DNA from 4 places in the Streptomyces spinoverrucosus genome. Region 1 is predicted to be linked to each of the others. Evidence: riboswitches for the same ligand, from Rfam matches in the RefSeq annotation. Region 1 holds a riboswitch; each other region holds the start of a gene.
The links. A riboswitch is a leader RNA that binds a small molecule or an ion and turns the genes downstream of it on or off. The one in region 1 is predicted to bind cyclic di-AMP.
Positions count from the first base shown of each region.

Region 2: linked by a shared signal. The riboswitch ahead of I2W78_RS20725 (M23 family metallopeptidase) and the one ahead of I2W78_RS03635 (LysM peptidoglycan-binding domain-containing M23 family metallopeptidase) in region 1 are both predicted to bind cyclic di-AMP.
Region 3: linked by a shared signal. The riboswitch ahead of I2W78_RS14710 (C40 family peptidase) and the one ahead of I2W78_RS03635 (LysM peptidoglycan-binding domain-containing M23 family metallopeptidase) in region 1 are both predicted to bind cyclic di-AMP.
Region 4: linked by a shared signal. The riboswitch ahead of I2W78_RS23465 (transglycosylase family protein) and the one ahead of I2W78_RS03635 (LysM peptidoglycan-binding domain-containing M23 family metallopeptidase) in region 1 are both predicted to bind cyclic di-AMP.

Region 1 is NZ_JADPZX010000001.1:778,993-783,392, reverse strand. Features, by position in the region: gene I2W78_RS03655 (aspartate aminotransferase family protein) at 1-414, shown strand, start outside; gene I2W78_RS03650 (helix-turn-helix domain-containing protein) at 501-1,124, shown strand; gene I2W78_RS03645 (DUF6126 family protein) at 1,121-1,240, shown strand; gene I2W78_RS03640 (tyrosine-protein phosphatase) at 1,244-2,041, opposite strand; cyclic di-AMP (ydaO/yuaA leader) riboswitch at 2,475-2,636, shown strand; gene I2W78_RS03635 (LysM peptidoglycan-binding domain-containing M23 family metallopeptidase) at 2,639-3,613, shown strand; gene I2W78_RS03630 (SGNH/GDSL hydrolase family protein) at 3,829-4,400, shown strand, end outside.
Region 2 is NZ_JADPZX010000001.1:4,577,745-4,582,144, reverse strand. Features, by position in the region: gene trmB (tRNA (guanosine(46)-N7)-methyltransferase TrmB) at 1-97, shown strand, start outside; gene I2W78_RS20730 (PrsW family intramembrane metalloprotease) at 140-1,450, shown strand; gene I2W78_RS20725 (M23 family metallopeptidase) at 1,541-2,590, opposite strand; cyclic di-AMP (ydaO/yuaA leader) riboswitch at 2,602-2,781, opposite strand; gene I2W78_RS20720 (PP2C family protein-serine/threonine phosphatase) at 2,973-4,070, opposite strand.
Region 3 is NZ_JADPZX010000001.1:3,296,678-3,301,077, forward strand. Features, by position in the region: gene pcrA (DNA helicase PcrA) at 1-1,305, opposite strand, end outside; cyclic di-AMP (ydaO/yuaA leader) riboswitch at 1,781-1,951, shown strand; gene I2W78_RS14710 (C40 family peptidase) at 1,960-3,141, shown strand; gene I2W78_RS14715 (hypothetical protein) at 3,220-3,573, opposite strand; gene I2W78_RS14720 (C40 family peptidase) at 4,027-4,400, shown strand, end outside.
Region 4 is NZ_JADPZX010000001.1:5,157,905-5,162,304, reverse strand. Features, by position in the region: gene I2W78_RS23475 (FtsB family cell division protein) at 1-416, opposite strand, end outside; gene eno (phosphopyruvate hydratase) at 516-1,796, opposite strand; gene I2W78_RS23465 (transglycosylase family protein) at 2,075-2,752, opposite strand; cyclic di-AMP (ydaO/yuaA leader) riboswitch at 2,757-2,936, opposite strand; gene I2W78_RS23460 (LysM peptidoglycan-binding domain-containing protein) at 3,146-4,276, opposite strand.

The sequences.
Region 1 (4,400 bases):
GTCGCGAACGCCCGCGCCACGGGCGAGCTGCTCAGATCCCGGCTGGCCGCGCTGATCGACAAGTACGAGATGCTCGCGGACGTACGCGGCCGGGGGTTGATGGTCGGCATCGAGTTCGGGCGGCCCCAGTCGCTGAAGCTGCGCAGCCGCTGGGCCATGCTGCAGGCCGCCCGCAAGGGGCTGTTCGCGCAGATGGTCGTCGTACCGCTGCTTCAGCGGCACCGGATCCTCACCCAGGTCTCCGGCGACCACCTGGAGGTGATCAAGCTGATTCCGCCGCTGATCATCGGGGAGCGGGAGGTGGACCGGTTCGTGGACGCCTTCACGGCGGTGATGGACGACGCGCACAGCGGGGGCGGGCTGGTGTGGGACTTCGGGAAGACGCTGGTGAAGCAGGCGGTGGCCAACCGCTGACGCTGACGCTGACCGGATCGGCCGGTGCGGTTTGCCTCTGAGGCAAGAAATTTGCCGCTCAGGCAAAGCTCGGGCTGAATGGAGATATGAACTCCTCCGCCTCCGAGCCCGGGGCCGAGCCGGCCGACGGTCTGCCGGCGGTCGCCCCGCAACTCCGTGACCTGCGCCGCCGGGCCTCCCTCACCCTGGAGGCCGCCGCCCGTGCCGCCGGGCTGTCACCCGCTCACCTCTCCCGGCTGGAGACCGGGCAGCGCCAGCCCTCGCTTCCGATGCTGCTGGCACTCGCCCGCATCTACGGTACGACCGTCTCGGAGCTGCTCGGCGAGACGGTCGCCGACCGGGACGCCGTCGTGCGCGCCGCCGACATGGAGCCGACCGGCGCGGGCGGCTGGACGTACTGGCAGGCCGGCGCGCCCGGGCGGGGCATGCAGGCCCTGCGGGTGCACGTGCCGTACGCCTCCCAGGGCGACATCGTGCGGTTGCACCCCGGTGAGGAGTGGCTGTACGTCCTCAAGGGGCGGCTGCGCCTGCGCCTGGGGGACGCCGAGCACCGGCTCGGCCCCGGCGACAGCGCCCACTTCGACTCGCTGACCCCGCATCGCATCGCCGCCCAGGACCGGGGCGGGGCCGACCTTCTCTTCGTCCACACCCTGCTGCAGAGCCCCACGGCCGCGCTGTGCCTCGGCCCCGTCACGGGAGACACACCATGAGTGACATCGAGCAGAAGCTTCCCCGGGGCATCTGGCTCCGGTTGTTGATCTATGTCGTCGCGGGGCACCTCTTCGCCGCATTCCTCTACCTGCTGTTCGAGGTAGGGGCCAAGTAGGGGTCAGGCGAGCAGGCGGTCGCGCAGCCGCTCCCGGGTCTCGGGGGTGACGGCCAGCCCCTGCTCCAGATAGGTGTCGACACCGCCCCAGGTCTCCTCGATGGTCTCGATCGCCGCCGTCAGATACTCGGCACGCGCGTCGAAGAGCGGGCTGAGCAGCTCCATGACCTCCGGGGAGTAGGCGGAGGCGGAGCTGCTGCTGCGGTGCACCTTGTAGCGGCGGTGCTTGGCGTTGGACTCCAGGTAGTCGGCGAGGATCGCCTCGCGCTCCACGCCCAGCGCGAGCAGGGTGACGGCGATCGACAGCCCGGCGCGGTCCTTGCCCGCCGCGCAGTGCATCAGCGCGGGGACGCTGTCCTCGGCGAGCGCGTGCAGCACCTGGGAGTGCTCGGCGGTGCGCTCCTTGATGATCGCGCGGTACGAGGTGATCATCCGGTTGGCGGCCTTGCCGTCGGCCAGAATCCCGCGCAGCTGCTCCAGATCGCCGTCCCGGACCATCTTCCAGAACTCCGCGCCGTCCGCCGGATCCGTCAGCGGCAGGTTGACGTTGCGCACGCCCGGCAGGTCGACGTCCGGGCCCTCCAGCTTCTGGTCCGCGGCATTGCGGAAGTCGAAGATCGTGTGCAGCCCGAGCGAGGCGAGGAACGCGGCGTCCTCCGCGGTGGCATGCGCGAGGTGGCCGCTGCGGAACAGCACCCCCTGCCGCACCCGGCGCCCGTCCACGGTCGGCAGTCCGCCCACATCACGGAAGTTGCGCACTCCGGCCAGTTCCGGCTCGGTCGACGGCACCTGCTGCGTCACGGGGGCTCCCTCCCCTCGGCCCCGTCGGCGCGGCTCGTCGACGGGCACGTCCCCTGACGATACGACACCGATGCCTGGGCCAATGAGTTGTCCACAGGTGGTGACGCGGAGTTGGAGCACATCTGGGCTTTCTGTCCGAATTGAGCCCTTCGTTCCAACTCGCTCTGGAATAAAGGAACCTGGAGCGGGGTCACGTGAGCAGCGTCATATCCGTGACCGAGCGTCGCCCGTCATGTTCACGTAATTCACATGCTTATCAAGGGCGTTTACGGAGAATGGTGACGCCGTAATGCACGGAGTGTGACCGGAATTCAGGTGAACGGATCACGAAAACGGCGTTCCTGTGGAACCTCTTGCTTGTCCCGTTGCGTCTTGGTCGCTTACGTTCCACACCGATCCGGGCGGACGCCGAATCCTGCCGCCGCCCGGTGCCCGCGCAAACTCACCCGTGTTCGGCAGGAGCGGGGGACCCACAGGTAGAACCGCCTGTTCCGGTCTCCGGAACAGGCTTGGGGTAAAGCCGCGCTTCGGCGCCGGCCGGACATCTCCAGTCCGCACCCGACAGCTCACCTCGCAGGCGCCGGAGAGGAATTCGCCATGCCCGCGAAGGGTAAGCACCGCCGTCCGAAGACCCAGCGCTTCACCCGCTCCATCGCCGTCGCCGGAACCGGTGGCGCCGCACTCGCCCTCCCGCTCATGGGGGCCGCCGGCGCCCACGCCGCCACTCCCCAGTCCGCCCCGGAAAAGGCCGTGCAGTCGGCCCCGACCGAGAAGGCGGCCGTCCAGCAGAAGGCCGCCGAAAAGAAGTCCGCCGCCAAGAAGGCGGGTGTGCGGACGTATTCGGTGAAGGTCGGCGACTACCTCTCGAAGATCGCCGACGAGCAGAACGTCAGCGGCGGCTGGCAGCGGCTCTACGAGGACAACCGTGAGGCGGTCGGCCAGGACCCGTCGCTCATCCACCCCGGTCTGAAGCTCACCATCGGCAAGAAGGCCGCGGCGAGCAGCGACAAGCCGTCGTCCGCTTCCGCCCCCTCCGCGGCCAAGTCGTCGGCGTCGACGCAGACGTCGCAGTCCTCGAACGCCTCCGAGTCCGCCAACGCCTCCGAGCCCGCGGCGCAGTCGTCCGAGGCCTCCACCCAGACCGCCGACGCCGGCACCGCCGGCGGCTTCTCCGCCCCCGTGGACGGCGCCGCCGTCGGCACCGCCTACCGCGTCGCGGGCAGCATGTGGTCCAGCGGCTACCACACCGGCGTCGACTTCGCGGCCCCGAGCGGCACCCCGCTCAAGGCCGTCGGCGCGGGCACGGTCGTCTCCGCGGGCTGGGCCGGCGCGTACGGCAACCAGGTCGTCATCAAGCTCGCCGACGGCTACTACGCGCAGTACGCCCACCTGTCCTCCCTCTCGGTCTCCAGCGGCCAGACCGTGAGCGCGGGCCAGCAGATCGGCCTCTCCGGCTCGACCGGCAACTCCACGGGACCGCACCTGCACTTCGAGATCCGCACCACGCCGGACTACGGCTCGGACATCGACCCGGTCGCCTACCTCCGCTCCAAGGGCGTCTCCGTCGGCTGACGACGCGCCGCCCACGCCACCGAAGGCCGGACCCGATCCCCGGGTCCGGCCTTCGGCGTCCCCGCCCGTTGGCAGGCCTTATTCCGCAGTTGACCAATCCTTTGGCCGTGGCCTTTCTCACCGTCCGTCAACCCCTTCCTACGGTCGCGTAGGTCACATTCGAAGGGGAATGATGTTCCGACGTGGCAGACGATTCGAAGAATGACAGCAGATCAGTGATCGGGTCGTACGTGGCGGTGGGGGACAGCTTCACCGAGGGCGTCGGCGACCCCGGCCCCGACGGGGCGTTCGTCGGCTGGGCCGACCGGTTCGCCGTACTGCTCGCGGACCGCCGACCCGAAGGCGACTTCCAATACACCAACCTCGCCGTGCGCGGCAAGCTGCTCGACCAGATCGTGGCGGACCAGGTTCCGCAGGCCATCGAACTCGCTCCGGACCTGGTCTCGTTCTGCGCCGGCGGCAACGACATCATCCGCCCGGGCACCGACCCGGACGACGTGGCCGACCGCTTCGAGCGGTCGGTCGCCGCGCTGACCGCGGCCGCGGGCACCGTGCTGGTGACGACCGGCTTCGACACCCGGCGCGTCCCCCTGCTGAGGCACCTGCGCGGCAAGATCGCCACCTACAACGGGCATGTGCGGGCCATCGCCGACCGGTACGGCTGCCCGGTCCTCGACCTGTGGTCGCTCAAGTCCGTTCAGGACCGCCGCGCCTGGGACGACGACCGGCTGCACCTCTCACCCGAGGGGCACACGCGCGTGGCCCTGCGCGCAGGTCTGGCCCTCGG
Region 2 (4,400 bases), 3.8 Mb from region 1:
TTTCGAGGGGCAGGGGCTGGACAAGGGTCATGTGGTGAACGACCTGCTCTTCCGCCGCGTACCGCACGACGACCGGCGCGCAGGTCAGCAGCAGTAAAACCTTCCCTCGTTCGCACCTCCCCTCGTTAGGGTCAATGCCGTGGCGACCAGTCCCCCGTACCCGACGAACCCCGGCATGCCCACCGGCGGCACCCTGCGGCACGCGCACTGGTGGCAGAAGCGGTGGGTGCGGTACGGCGCGCTGATCACGTTGCTCGCGCTGTCCGGGCTGGTGATCCTCGCCCTGGTCCGGGAACAGACCGGCACCGAGGGCTTCCTGGTCGGTCTCGGCCTCGCGATCCTGCCCGTACCGCTGCTCATAGCCGCCTTCCGCTGGCTGGACCGGGTCGAGCCCGGCCCCTGGCGGAATCTGCTGTTCGCCTTCGCCTGGGGTGCCTGCGCGGCCGCGCTGATAGCGATCGTCGCGAACAGCTTCGCGACCCGATGGATAGCCACCGCGACCGCCGACCCGACCAGCGCGGACACCTGGGGCGCCACGGTCATAGCCCCGATCGTCGAGGAGTCCGCGAAAGCGGCCGCGATCCTGCTGCTCTTCCTCTTCCGGCGCCGCGACTTCACCGGAATCCTCGACGGCGTCGTCATAGCCGGCGTCACCGCCACCGGCTTCGCCTTCACCGAGAACATCCTCTACCTCGGCACCGCCTTCGGCACCGACCAGCTGGCCGGCCACAGCGGGATCGCCTCCGTGACCGCGGCGACCTTCTTCGTGCGGGTCATCATGTCGCCGTTCGCGCACCCCCTGTTCACCGTGCTCACCGGCATCGGCTTCGGCATCGCCGCGCTCGCCGGGGAGCGCCAGCGGCTGCGCCGCGTGCTGCTGCCACCGGCCGGGCTGCTGCTCGCGATGGGCATGCACGCCTTCTGGAACGGCTCGGCGACCTTCGGCGGCTACGGCTTCTTCGCGGTGTACGGCGGCTTCATGGTCCCCGCGTTCGGGCTGCTCACCTGGCTGGTGATCTGGACGCGGCAGCGGGAGCTGCGGACCGTCCGCGAGGAACTCCCGGCCTACGTCGTCGCCGGCTGGCTCGCGCCCGCCGAACCCTTCACCCTCGGCTCGATGCGGGCCCGCCGCCTGGCCCGCGAGTACGCCGGCCACCACCTCGGAAAGCCGGCCGCCCGGGCGGTCGCGCAGTACGAGGCGTACGCCACGTCGCTGGCCTTCCTTCGGGCTCGGGGCCGCCGGGGCCGCGCCCGGGCGGACTTCGTCGTACGGGAACGCGAGCTGCTCCAGGAGCTGTGGAGCCGCCGCGAGATCGCCCGCCCCGCGCTGGAGTACGCGGCACGGGTGACCGCGCCGCCGGTGCCGGTGATGATGCCGCCGGTGTACGGCTGGGCACCGATGCAGGGGCCGACGGCGCCCTACCCGGCGTACAACCCGTACCGCTCGTAGGACGCGCGAAGAACCTCGGACAGCCGAAACCGGCAGCCCTGACGTCGGGGGGTTGCCGTCAGGACCGCCGGGGTTCGTGAGAAGCGTGTCTCAGGGGTTGAGGCCCTTGCTCCGCAGCCAGGCCAGCGGGTCGATCCCGCCGGACCCGCCGGTGTGCACCTCCAGGTGCAGGTGGGCCCCGGTCACGTTGCCGGTCGCGCCCACGCGGCCGATCACATCGCCGGTGGCGACCTTCTGGCCGACGCTGACGCCGATCGAGGACTGGTGGGCGTACCAGATCTCGGTGCCGTCGTCGAGGGTGAGCACGGTCTTGTAGCCGTACGACCCGTTCCAGCCCGCCTCGGTGATGGTGCCGCTGTGGACGGCCTTGATGGGCGTGCCGCTCGGCGCGGCGAAGTCGAGGCCCGTGTGGTAGCCGGACGACCACAGGGCGCCGGCCTGGCCGAAGGTGGAGGTGATGGTGTACGAGGAGGTCGGCAGCGCGAACTGCTTGGCCAGTGCGGCGAGCCGCTCGGCCTCGGCCTTCTCGCGGGCCTCCTGCTCGGCCTTCGCCTTGGCGGCGGCGGCCTTCTCCTTGGCCTCCTTCTCCGCCTTGGCGGCGGCTTCGGCGGCGGCCTTCTCGGCGGCGGCCGCGGCCTCGGCGGCGGCCTTGGTCTCGACCTGCTCCTGCTGCTGCTCGGCCTGCGCGATGATGCGGGCGCGCAGTGCCTCACCGGCGTCGGTGGTGCCCTCCGCGGTGTCCTCGGCGGTCGTGCCGAGGCTGCTGAGCGGGGCGGTCGCGGTCTTGGTGTCGGCGGAGCCGGAGTCGTCGTCGGATATCAGCGCGCCGACGGAGGGCAGGTCGGGCATGGAGATCGACACCGGCGGCTTGCCGGTGTTCGCGCTGGCCATGCCGCCCGCGCCGACCGCGGCTATGACGCCGACGCCGAGAACCGTGGAGCTGCGGGCGAGTCCGCCGCCGCGCTGCTTGGTGACGCGATGCCGGCCGCGTACGGGACGGATGGTCTCCGCGGTGGGGTTCCACTCCTCCCACGGGCCCTCGTCGGTGCGCTGTGCGCCGTAGACGAACGTCTCGGTGCGGTCGGCGGAGCGCTGGTCCGGCACGAACGGGGCTTGTGGGGCAGGCCGGTTGGACGCCACGTAGGCGTACTCCTTTCCTTCCTTCTCGCCTACCGGGTTAGCTGACGGGTTCGGAGCAGGAAGGTCTCCTACGCGCGTAAACAAGCCGTACTGGTACGGCGGCTTACGCCCGATTCACCCCAAGGTGGTGGTTCCCCGGTTCCCTTGTGTGGCCGGTGAGGGCCTCGCGCGGGATTCGGCGCGTGCGCACGGAGCCGCCTCTTGTGACGGCTGGGACGACCGCGCTGCGTTATCGGACGTTAATAGAACCGGGGCCTGATTTCCAAGCTGTTCCACTTGATCATTAACGTTTTCTGCCAGGACGTACAGGCCATGAACGGCGAAAATCGGGCGAGTTGACCGCCGTTCAGGACCGTAACCGAATCTGACTGTATGTCAGTTGTTATGCGGAGGGCGTTCGTTCGCTCACCCCCGGTGACGGTCGGCGGACGGCGAGCAGAGCCATGTCGTCGGTGGCGCCGCCGCCGCTGTGCCTGCGTACTTCTTCGGCCACCACGCACAGCAGTTCGCCGGGTCCGCCGAAGGTCCGGCCGGCCAGCCGGACCGCCGGGTCGTAGAAGGCGCCCCGCGTGTCACGGGCCTCGGACAGGCCGTCGGTGTACAGCAGCAGGGTCGCCCCGCCCGGGAAGCGGGACTCCTCCGCGCGGTCCGGCCAGGCGCCCAGTTCGCCCATGCCGAGCGGCAGCGCCGGGTCCCGGGCGGGCAGCGGACTCACGGTGCCGTCCGCGTACAGCATCAGGGGTGGTGGATGGCCGCGGTTGAGGATCCGTACGACGCCGTCGTCGTGCGGGAGCTCGGCGAGTACGGCGGTGGTGAACCCCTCGAAGGCGTCGATCCTGTCGCGCCGGGTGCCCTCGCGCGTCAGCGCCCGCTCCAGCCGCTGCGCCACCGCCTCCAGCGTCGTCTCGTGCTCGGCGGCCTCGCGGAACGCCCCGATGACCACCGCGACCGCCGCCACCGCCCCCATGCCCTTGCCGCGCACGTCCCCGACCACGAGCCGTACGCCGTACGGGCTGTCCTGCACCGCGTACAGATCGCCGCCGATGAAGGCGTCCGCCTGCGCGGCCTCGTAGCGCGCGGCGATCTCGAACCCGCCGATCAGCTCCATCGGCTCCGGCAGCACCGCCAGCTGGGCGGCCTCGGCGATCTCCCAGGCGGAGTCGAGGCGGGCGTGACTGCGCCGGACGAGCACGTTGATCAGCACGGCGAGGGCGGCGACCGTGGCCACGGTGAGCGTCTCGGTGAACGCGTCGACGTGCGGCAGGGTGCCGTACCGGATGTGCAGCGCGAGCACCACGGCGACGGCGGCGACGCCGGTGAGGAGGGTGGCGCGGCGGGAGAGAAGCGGGGCGGCGATCAGCGGGGCGGCCGTGAGGAAGGGAGCGGCGGTGAAGCCGCGCGGGGTGAAGTAGTCGTAGCAGCCACCGATGAGGAGAAGCAGGACGGGGAGGGCGCGGACGATGGTGCGGGCGTAGGAGATGGGCCGTTCCTCGGGGGGCGGTACGGGGGGTGCGGGGCGGGCGAGGGTGGGGGGGTTGCTGGGGCGGGTGGGGTGGGGGAGTCGCCGGGGCGGGCGGGGGCGGGGGTGGGGGAGTCGCCGGGGCGGGCGGGGGCGGGAGAGTCGCCGGGGCGGCCGGAGGCGGGAGAGTCGCCGGGGCGGCCGGAGGCGCGGGAATCGCCGGGGCGGGCGGGGCCGGAGGCGGGAGAGTCGCCGGAGCGGCCGGAGGCAGGGGCGGTATCCCGGCTCGGTTCCTCGGGGACGCGGCCGTCAGGGGCGGGAGATTCGCCTGAGCGGTCAGGGCCGGAGGCG
Region 3 (4,400 bases), 2.5 Mb from region 1:
CGTGCGGTAGAAGACGGCGACGTCGCCGGCCTTCGCCTCGCCCGCGTCCGTGAGGCGGTCTATCTCGTCGGCGACGAACTGCGCCTCGTCGTGCTCGGTGTCGGCGACATAGCCGGTGATGCGCGCGCCCGCGCCCGCGTTGGTCCACAGGTTCTTGGGGCGGCGGGACTCGTTGCGCTCGATGACCGCGTTGGCCGCGGTGAGGATCGTCTGGGTGGAGCGGTAGTTCTGCTCCAGCAGGATCGTCGTCGCGTCCGGGTAGTCCTCCTCGAACTGGAGGATGTTGCGGATGGTCGCGCCGCGGAAGGCGTAGATCGACTGGTCGGCGTCACCCACCACGCACAGCTCGGCGGGCTTGAGGTCGCCCTCGCTGGGCGGTACATCTTCGTCGTGCTCGCCGGTGCCGACGAGCTCGCGGACGAGGGCGTACTGGGCGTGGTTGGTGTCCTGGTACTCGTCGACCAGGACGTGCCGGAAGCGGCGGCGGTAGTGCTCGGCGACGTCCGGGAAGGCGCGGAGCAGGTTGACCGTCGTCATGATCAGGTCGTCGAAGTCGAGGGCGTTCGCCTCGCGCAGGCGTGACTGGTACAGCGCGTATGCCTGGGCGAGGGTCTTCTCGAAGCCGTCGGCGGCCTGGGTGGCGAAGTCCTCCTCGTCGATCAGCTCGTTCTTGAGGTTGCTGATCTTGGCGCTGAAGGACTTGGGCGGGAAGCGCTTGGGGTCGAGGTCCAGATCGCGGCAGACCAGGGACATCAGGCGCTTGCTGTCGGCGGCGTCGTAGATCGAGAAGGACGAGGTGAAGCCGAGCTTCTTGGACTCCCGGCGCAGGATGCGTACGCAGGCGCTGTGGAAGGTCATCACCCACATCGCGTTCGCGCGCGGGCCGACGAGCTGCTCGACGCGCTCCTTCATCTCGCCCGCTGCCTTGTTGGTGAAGGTGATCGCGAGGATCTGGCCCGGATGCACCCCGCGCTCGGCGAGGAGGTGGGCGATGCGGTGGGTGAGGACGCGCGTCTTGCCGGAGCCGGCACCGGCCACGATGAGCAGGGGGGAGCCGGAGTGGACGACGGCGGCGCGCTGGTTTTCGTTCAGCCCTTCCAGGAGCGCGGCCGAGTCCATGGCGGGGCGCGGGGCGCCGTCGCGGTAGTAGGCGTCCCGGTCCGGGGGCACGTCGAACTTCCCGCCGAACAGATCGTCCGGAATCGACTCCGGAGCGTGATCGTCCTCGGGCGGCGGCGGAGGTTCCTCGTGGGCCCGCGGGGCCTGGAGGTCCGCCAGGAAGCTGTCGTCAAAGAGGCTGCTCATCGCTCTCCGAGTCTAGGGCGCCCCACTGACAACCCGCGGCCACCCCGAGAACATCGCCGCCCGGGAGGCCGACGATCTTGCGGAGAGAGGCGGGAGTCACGTGCGGACAATCTACGGAATCCACTGGCCCACTGCCCACATCGCGCCCCCCGGCGGACCACCAGCCCGCCCGAACCGAGACGCCCCCGACCGCCCGGACCGAGAGCCCCCGACCGCCCGGGCCGAGGCGCCCCCGACCGCGCGGGCCGAGGCAACCCCGCGCGTCCCCGGCCTCGACCGCACGGACCAAGACACCCCGCAGCCGCACCGGTCGGGCGCTCACCGTCCGAACACGATCTCACGCGTGCCGTAATGGCTGACTAAAGGTCACGAAAATGTATCGGGCATATCACCCACCAACCTTCACACGGGCCACACGAGTTGGCTACCGTGCCGATCAGGCCGCACGACCCTAACCGGCGAACCTCGCCGGGCCGCGCGGCCTCCGCCGAGTCCGGTGCGCCTTGAGGCAGCCGGAGCCGGGGACCCAACCGAACTTGGGGTGAATCGGTCCAACTCCCTTCCCGGGAGCGGATCGTAGGGCAAACCTTCCGAACCACCCGCCCGAACCCGACAGCTAACCCGGTAGGCGGCACATGGAAGGAGTCGCCTCCTTTGGCGTCGCACCGCAAGTCGCGCCCCACGGGCGCGCGGGTAGCAGGCATACGGACCCCCGCCCTCGCCACCGCTGCCCTGACCTCCGTGGCCCTGCTCTCCCAGACGGCCAACGCCGCCCCCTCGACCGACGACAAGCCCAGTCTCGAAGAGGTCGAGAAGAAGGTCGACGACCTCTACCGCCAGGCGGAGTCCGCGACCGAGAAGTACAACGCGGCCAAGGAGAAGACCGCGAAGCAGCGCAAGCGCGTCGACACCCTCCTGGACGACGTCGCCCAGCGCACGCAGAAGCTCAACGAGGCCCGTGAGGAGCTGGGGACCTACGCCGCCGCCCAGTACCGCACGGGCGCGTCCGTCCCCGACACCGCCACCTTCCTGCTCGCCGACTCCCCGCAGGACTACTTCGACCAGACCCAGCTGATGGGTCGTCTGACCAACCGTCAGAAGGACGCGGTCGACGAGTACTTCACCGAGCAGTCTGCGACGATGCAGAAGCGCCAGGAGGCCACCGAGAGCCTGGCGACGCTCACCGAGTCGCAGAGCGACCTGCAGACGGCCAAGACCACCGTCCAGAAGAAGCTCGCCGACGCGCGTGAACTGCTGTCGGAGCTGACCGCCGAGGAGAAGGCCCGCCTCGCGGCGATCGAGAAGAAGAAGCAGGAGGAGGCCGAGCGCAAGGCCGCCGAGCTCGCCCAGCAGCAGGCGGAGGAGCAGCGACGCCAGGAGGCGGCCCAGCAGGAGCAGGAGTCGGCCGGCGGCGGATCCTCAGCCGGCGCGGGCAACGAGTCCGGCTCCGACACCTCCGTGTCGGACTCCTCGTACGCCCCGAAGGCCGAGAAGGCGCTCGCCTTCGCCCGCGCGCAGATCGGCAAGCCGTACGTCTGGGGCGCCACCGGCCCCGAATCCTACGACTGCTCGGGCCTGACCCAGGCCGCGTGGAAGGCCGCCGGCGTCAGCCTGCCCCGCACCACCTACGACCAGGTCAACGCCGGCACGACGGTCTCCATCGCCGCCGCCCGGCCGGGCGACCTGATCTTCTTCTACGACGACGTCACCCACGTCGGCCTCTACATCGGCAACGGCATGATGATCCACGCGCCGAAGCCGGGCACCTACGTCCGCGAGGAGTCGGTCTACTACGACGGCGAGTCCTCCATCCACAGCGTCGTCCGCCCGGCCTGACACCCGGCGCCGCGAGGCGACCGATGGGCACGCGCGCGTGCGGCTGTTTCGAGCGGCACGCGCGCGTGGGGCGGGACGTCAGGTCCAGAGCACGGCGACGAAGATGTTGGCCGTGGTCAGCAGGCCCACCAGCCCGAACATGCCCTTGTCCACCTTCTCGTCGTCCCGTTTCACATAGACGAGGCCGAGGATGACGATCAGCAGGGCCAGCTTCACGCCGATCTTGATGTTGTTGACGGGCTGATCGTCGGCCTGGTTCAGGCCGACCAGGATGACGCCGGTGACCAGCATGGTCAGCGCGCCGTGCAGCATCGCGGGGACGAATCGTGCGGTGCCCTGGCCCATCGCCTTCATCTGGGTGAGGAAACCGCCCAGCAGGGAAGCGATGCCGATGATGTGCAGGCCGACGAAGAGGTGGATGAGTGCGTCCATGGGGCCGGAGCCTAATCAGGGGGTTCCGGGCTGCCTGACACCGGGCCTGCCCCTGAGCGCACGGCGACTGCATATATGCGCCATAGCACCTCTGCCCTCACACCCGCCCCGGAATCGCCGCATCGGTCATCGCACTGCGTGAAGACGACGGCCCCGAACCGGGATCACGATCACATACGGTCACCCAGCGTTCCCCTGTCGTCACTTCCGCACAAGGCGTCACCACGCCGACACGCCCGGGTTTAGCGTCCTCCACCAGGTGACCGGCTCCCCACCGCCGCTCCGGCCCGGGGCGGCAGCCGAGCACCACCGCCGAGAAGGTCCGGCGGCGCCCCGCATCCCCTGTGCGGGACGCCGCCGGACGCGTAAGCCGCCCCGGGCGGTCGTACGTCCGCCCGGTGGCCGTACGGACACGGCGGTCGCCCGAGTCGTACGAAAGGACGTGCAGTCCACGTGGCAGCGCACCGCAAGCCCCGACAACGCTCGGCCCACGGCACCAAGGCCCGCACGGCGGCGACGATCGCCCTCGCGGGCGCGGCAACCGCCACGGGCCTCGACGGGACCGGCCACGCCGAGCCTCAGCTGACGCCGGGGCAGGTCAAGGCCAAGGTGGACCAGCTGTACCAGGAGGCGGAGGTCGCCACCGAGAAGTACAACGGCGCGAAGGAGCAGGCGAGAGCGGCGCAGCAACGGCTGGGCACGCTGCAGGACGAGGCGGCCCGCAAGGAGGACCGGCTCAACTCCGCCCGGGACGCGCTCGGTTCGTACGCCGCTGCCCAGTACCGGGAGGGCGGCCTCGACCCCGCGCTGCGACTCGCCCTCTCCGA
Region 4 (4,400 bases), 4.4 Mb from region 1:
TCGGCCGCCTCCGAGTCGGCACGCGACTGGCGTGTCGCGTCCGGGTCGATCACTACGTAGCCGGTCTCCCCGGGCATCACATAATGCAGCCGCTGCCGGATCTGCTGCTCCGCGTACGCGTCGTCCTGCCAGCGTGCCTTGAGGTCGCGCAGTTCCTCGACCCGCTGCTGGGCCTGCTGCTTCTCCCGCCGCAGGTCGGCGATCTCGGCGCGCTGGGCGACGTACTGCCTTATCGGATAGGCGAGGGCGACGACCAGCGAGCAGACGACGAGCGCGAGCAGTGCGGCGCGGCCGGTCAGCCGGGAGCGGCGGGCCTGGCGGCGGGTCTGGGAGCGGTAGACGCGGGCCGCCGTCTGTTCGCCGAGCAGCCGGATCCTGGTCGCGGTGGAGAAACGGTCCCGGTCCTTCACGGCCATCTGGTTTCCGCCTCCCGTCCACGCGCGTACGTCCCCGCACACGGTACGGGACCGAGTACGGGGACGTACGTACGACGCTTCCTACGAGGCGGTGATCACTCAGCCCTTGAAGCGGGGAAAGGCCGAGCGGCCCGCGTACACCGCGGCGTCGTCGAGGATCTCCTCGATGCGCAGCAGCTGGTTGTACTTGGCGACACGCTCGGAGCGGGCCGGGGCGCCGGTCTTGATCTGGCCGCAGTTGGTGGCGACGGCGAGGTCGGCGATGGTGACGTCCTCGGTCTCGCCGGAGCGGTGGGACATCATGCACTTGAAACCGTTGCGCTGGGCCAGCTCGACGGCGTCCAGGGTCTCGGTCAGCGAGCCGATCTGGTTGACCTTGACCAGCAGCGCGTTGCCGGCGCCCTCCTCGATGCCGCGGGCCAGGCGCTCCGGGTTGGTGACGAACAGGTCGTCACCGACGAGCTGGACCTTGTCACCGAGCTTGGCGGTGATGGTCTTCCAGCCCTCCCAGTCGTCCTCGAACAGCGGGTCCTCGATGGAGACCAGCGGGTACGCGTCGACCAGCTCGGCGTAGTACTCGGTCATCTCGGCGGCCGAGCGCTCCTTGCCCTCGAAGACGTACACGCCGTCCTTGTAGAACTCGGACGCGGCGACGTCGAGGGCGAGGGCGATCTGCTCGCCGGGGGTGTAGCCGGCCTCCTTGATCGCCTCCAGGATGAGGTCGAGGGCGTCGCGGTTGGAGCCGAGGTTCGGGGCGAAGCCGCCCTCGTCGCCGAGGCCGGTGGCCAGGCCCTTGTTCTTCAGGACCTTCTTCAGGGTGTGGTAGACCTCGGCGCCCCAGCGCAGGGCCTCGGAGAAGGACTCCGCGCCGATCGGGGCGATCATGAACTCCTGGATGTCCACGTTGGAGTCGGCGTGCGAGCCGCCGTTCAGGATGTTCATCATCGGCACCGGCAGCAGGTGCGCGTTGGGGCCGCCCAGGTAGCGGAACAGCGGCAGGTCGCTGGCCTCGGAGGCGGCGTGCGCGACGGCCAGCGAGACGCCGAGGATGGCGTTGGCGCCGAGGGAGCCCTTGTTGTCGGTGGCGTCCAGGTCGAACATGGCCTGGTCGATCAGGCGCTGCTCGGTGGCGTCGTAACCGACCAGCTCCGGGCCGATCTGCTCGATGACGGCCAGGACGGCCTTCTCGACGCCCTTGCCGAGGTAGCGGTTGGGGTCGCCGTCGCGGAGCTCGATGGCCTCGAAGGCGCCGGTGGAGGCGCCGGACGGGACGGCGGCACGACCCGTGCTGCCGTCGTCGAGGCCGACCTCGACCTCGACCGTGGGGTTGCCTCGGGAGTCCAGGATTTCCCGGGCTACGACGACGTCGATGGACGGCACGAGCATCTCCTTCGTGGATGTGACGCGGTTCAGCAGGACCGCAGCGGCTCTGCGAGACGAGCCTAACCGGCTCCGTGCGATCGGCCAGCCGGTCGCCCATCTCGTGGACGGAACCGAGAGTAAATTGTTTCCGAACGGAACAAAGACGTCGATGCACAACGGTGACATAAAAAGCCCCGCCCCGGTGCGTACGGGGGAACACGCACCGGGGCGGGGAGCCCGTGGGGACGGGGGGACCCTCACGGGGGTCTGTCCCTCGGACCGTATCTGGACCCGTATTACTTCAGGTGCAGCTGCTGGCCCGGGTAGATGAGGTCGGCGTCCTCGACGATGTCCTTGTTCAGCTGGAACAGCTTCTCCCATCCGCCCTTGACGTCGTGCTCGGCGGCGATGGTGCTGAGGGTGTCGCCCTCGACGACCTTGTACTCGCCGTCACCCTTCTCGACCTTCTCGCCGGTCGGGGTGGTGACCGTCTCCTTCGCGGCGGGGCGCTCCTGTGAACGGGAGGCCGACTGCTGCTCGGTGGCCCGGGAGGCGGTGTCCTCGGACGAGGTGTCGGTGGAGCCGCCGCCGGCGTAGGCGGCGTTCGACAGGCCCTTGCCGCAGACCGGCCAGGCGCCCTTGCCCTGACCCGCGAGCACCTTCTCGGCGATCTGGATCTGCTGCTCCTTGGAGGCCTGGTCGGCCGTGGCGGCGAACTGCGTGCCGCCGTACGCGGCCCAGGTCGAGGCGGAGAACTGCAGACCGCCGTAGTAACCGTTGCCGGTGTTGATGGACCAGTTGCCGCCGGACTCGCACTGGGCGACGGCGTCCCACTCGGAGGCGGTGGCTGCGGAGGCGCCGCCGGCCGCCATCAGCGGGGCGGCGACGGCGGCGGCGCCGGTGACGCCGACGGCGGCGATGGCGCGAACGGCCTTGGACGGACGACGGTGCTTGCCCTTGCTGGAAAACAGCATGGTTGGATCCCCTCACCGACGCCTGCGAGGTGAGCTGTCGGGTTCGGGCCGGATGAGTTGCCCGGCCACACCTCCGTAGAAGGCATGGCTTCACCCCAAGCCGGTGCCGGCGCTGAGTCGCCTCAACTGCCGGGCCCGGCACTTACCTTGGGTCCCCCGCTCCTGCCTACGGCGCTTGACGCGACGACTGTTCCCGGGCAGCCGCTGGCAGGATTCGGCGTTGCGGCAACCGGGGCTCGCGTTGGCGAGCGGTCATGACCGTAGACACGCGATCGGCGGAATTTCAAAGACGATCAGGGCTTCTGAGACTCATCCCACACTTTCGCCAAAACGGACATTCAGCGCGAAATGTGACGTGAACTCCCGCTGTTCGTGGGCGATTTCCCGCGACCGCTAGTCGCCCGACTCGACGCCGACATCGAGCGTCTGACCGGGGAGGATGCGGTCGGGGTCGGTGCCGAGGGCGTCCTTGTTCTCGGCGTAGAGCGCGGACCATCCGCCTTGCACACCAAGGGAGTCGGCGATCCCCCAGAGGCTGTCGCCCTCCCGGACCGTGTACGAACCGTCGACGGCCGCACGGGTGGTGGCCCCACCGCGCGAGGCGTGCCGCCCTGAGGATTCGACGGTACGACCGTCGGCCGCACCCTCGTCCGCACTGTGCCCGCGGTGCTTGCCGGAGCCGAGGAGAGCCCCCGTGTCGGTGAGGCTGGAGGTGTTCGGCGAGGTCGACGACACGCCAGGAAGCAGGGAAGTTGAGGGGGATTCGCCCGATTCGGGGGATTCGCTGGAGCCGGGGGACGTGGCGGATCCGCTGGGCCCGGAGGAGGGGTCGGACGGAGAGGTGGTGGGGGTGGCGGGGGTGGCGGAGCCGGAGGGTGAGGTGGATTCGCCCGATTCTGTGGGTTTGGTGGAATCTGTGGGTGCATCGGATCTGCTGGGCCCATTGGAACTGTTGGCCCCATTGGAGCTGTTGGAGTCGTCGGTCCCGTTTGAGTCGTCGGAGCTGCCGGTGTCGCCGCCGTAGGAGCTGCCGGATGAGTTGGACAATCCAAGCGAGTTGGACAGACTTCCTGAATCGCTGGATCTCGTATCCAACGGCGTACTCGACGCATCACCGGCCACGCCGGTGTCGACGCGGGCCGCCGAGGAGTCCGTGTCGAGCCCGACGAGCGGACCGCAGGTCGCCCACGCGCCGACGCCCTGGTTCGCGAGGACCTTCTCGGCGACGGCGATCTGCTGCGAACGGCTGGCCCGGTCCGCGCTCGCCGCATAGGTGAGGCCACCGTACTTCTCCCAGTCCTCCTGGGAGAGTTGCAGCCCGCCGAAGTACCCGTTGCCCGTGTCCGCGCTCCAGGAGCCACCGGTCTCGCACTCCGCGACCCGGTCCCAGGTCGTCCCGCTGGCCGCACTCGCGCCGGTGGCGCCGAGGAGGGGGATGGCGATGGCGGAGCCGGTCACACCGGCCGCGACGACGAGAGCGGGTGCCTGGCGGGGGCGACGGTGACGACCGTTCCCGGAGAGCATGCGGCGGCCTTTCGCGAGACAGCAGGGACCTGCGCGGCGGGTGATGCGGGGGGCCGCGCTGATGGGTGAACGTATCGGCAGTCGATCACTTGTCACAAGTTAATGCCGCGCAGATCACGTGAAG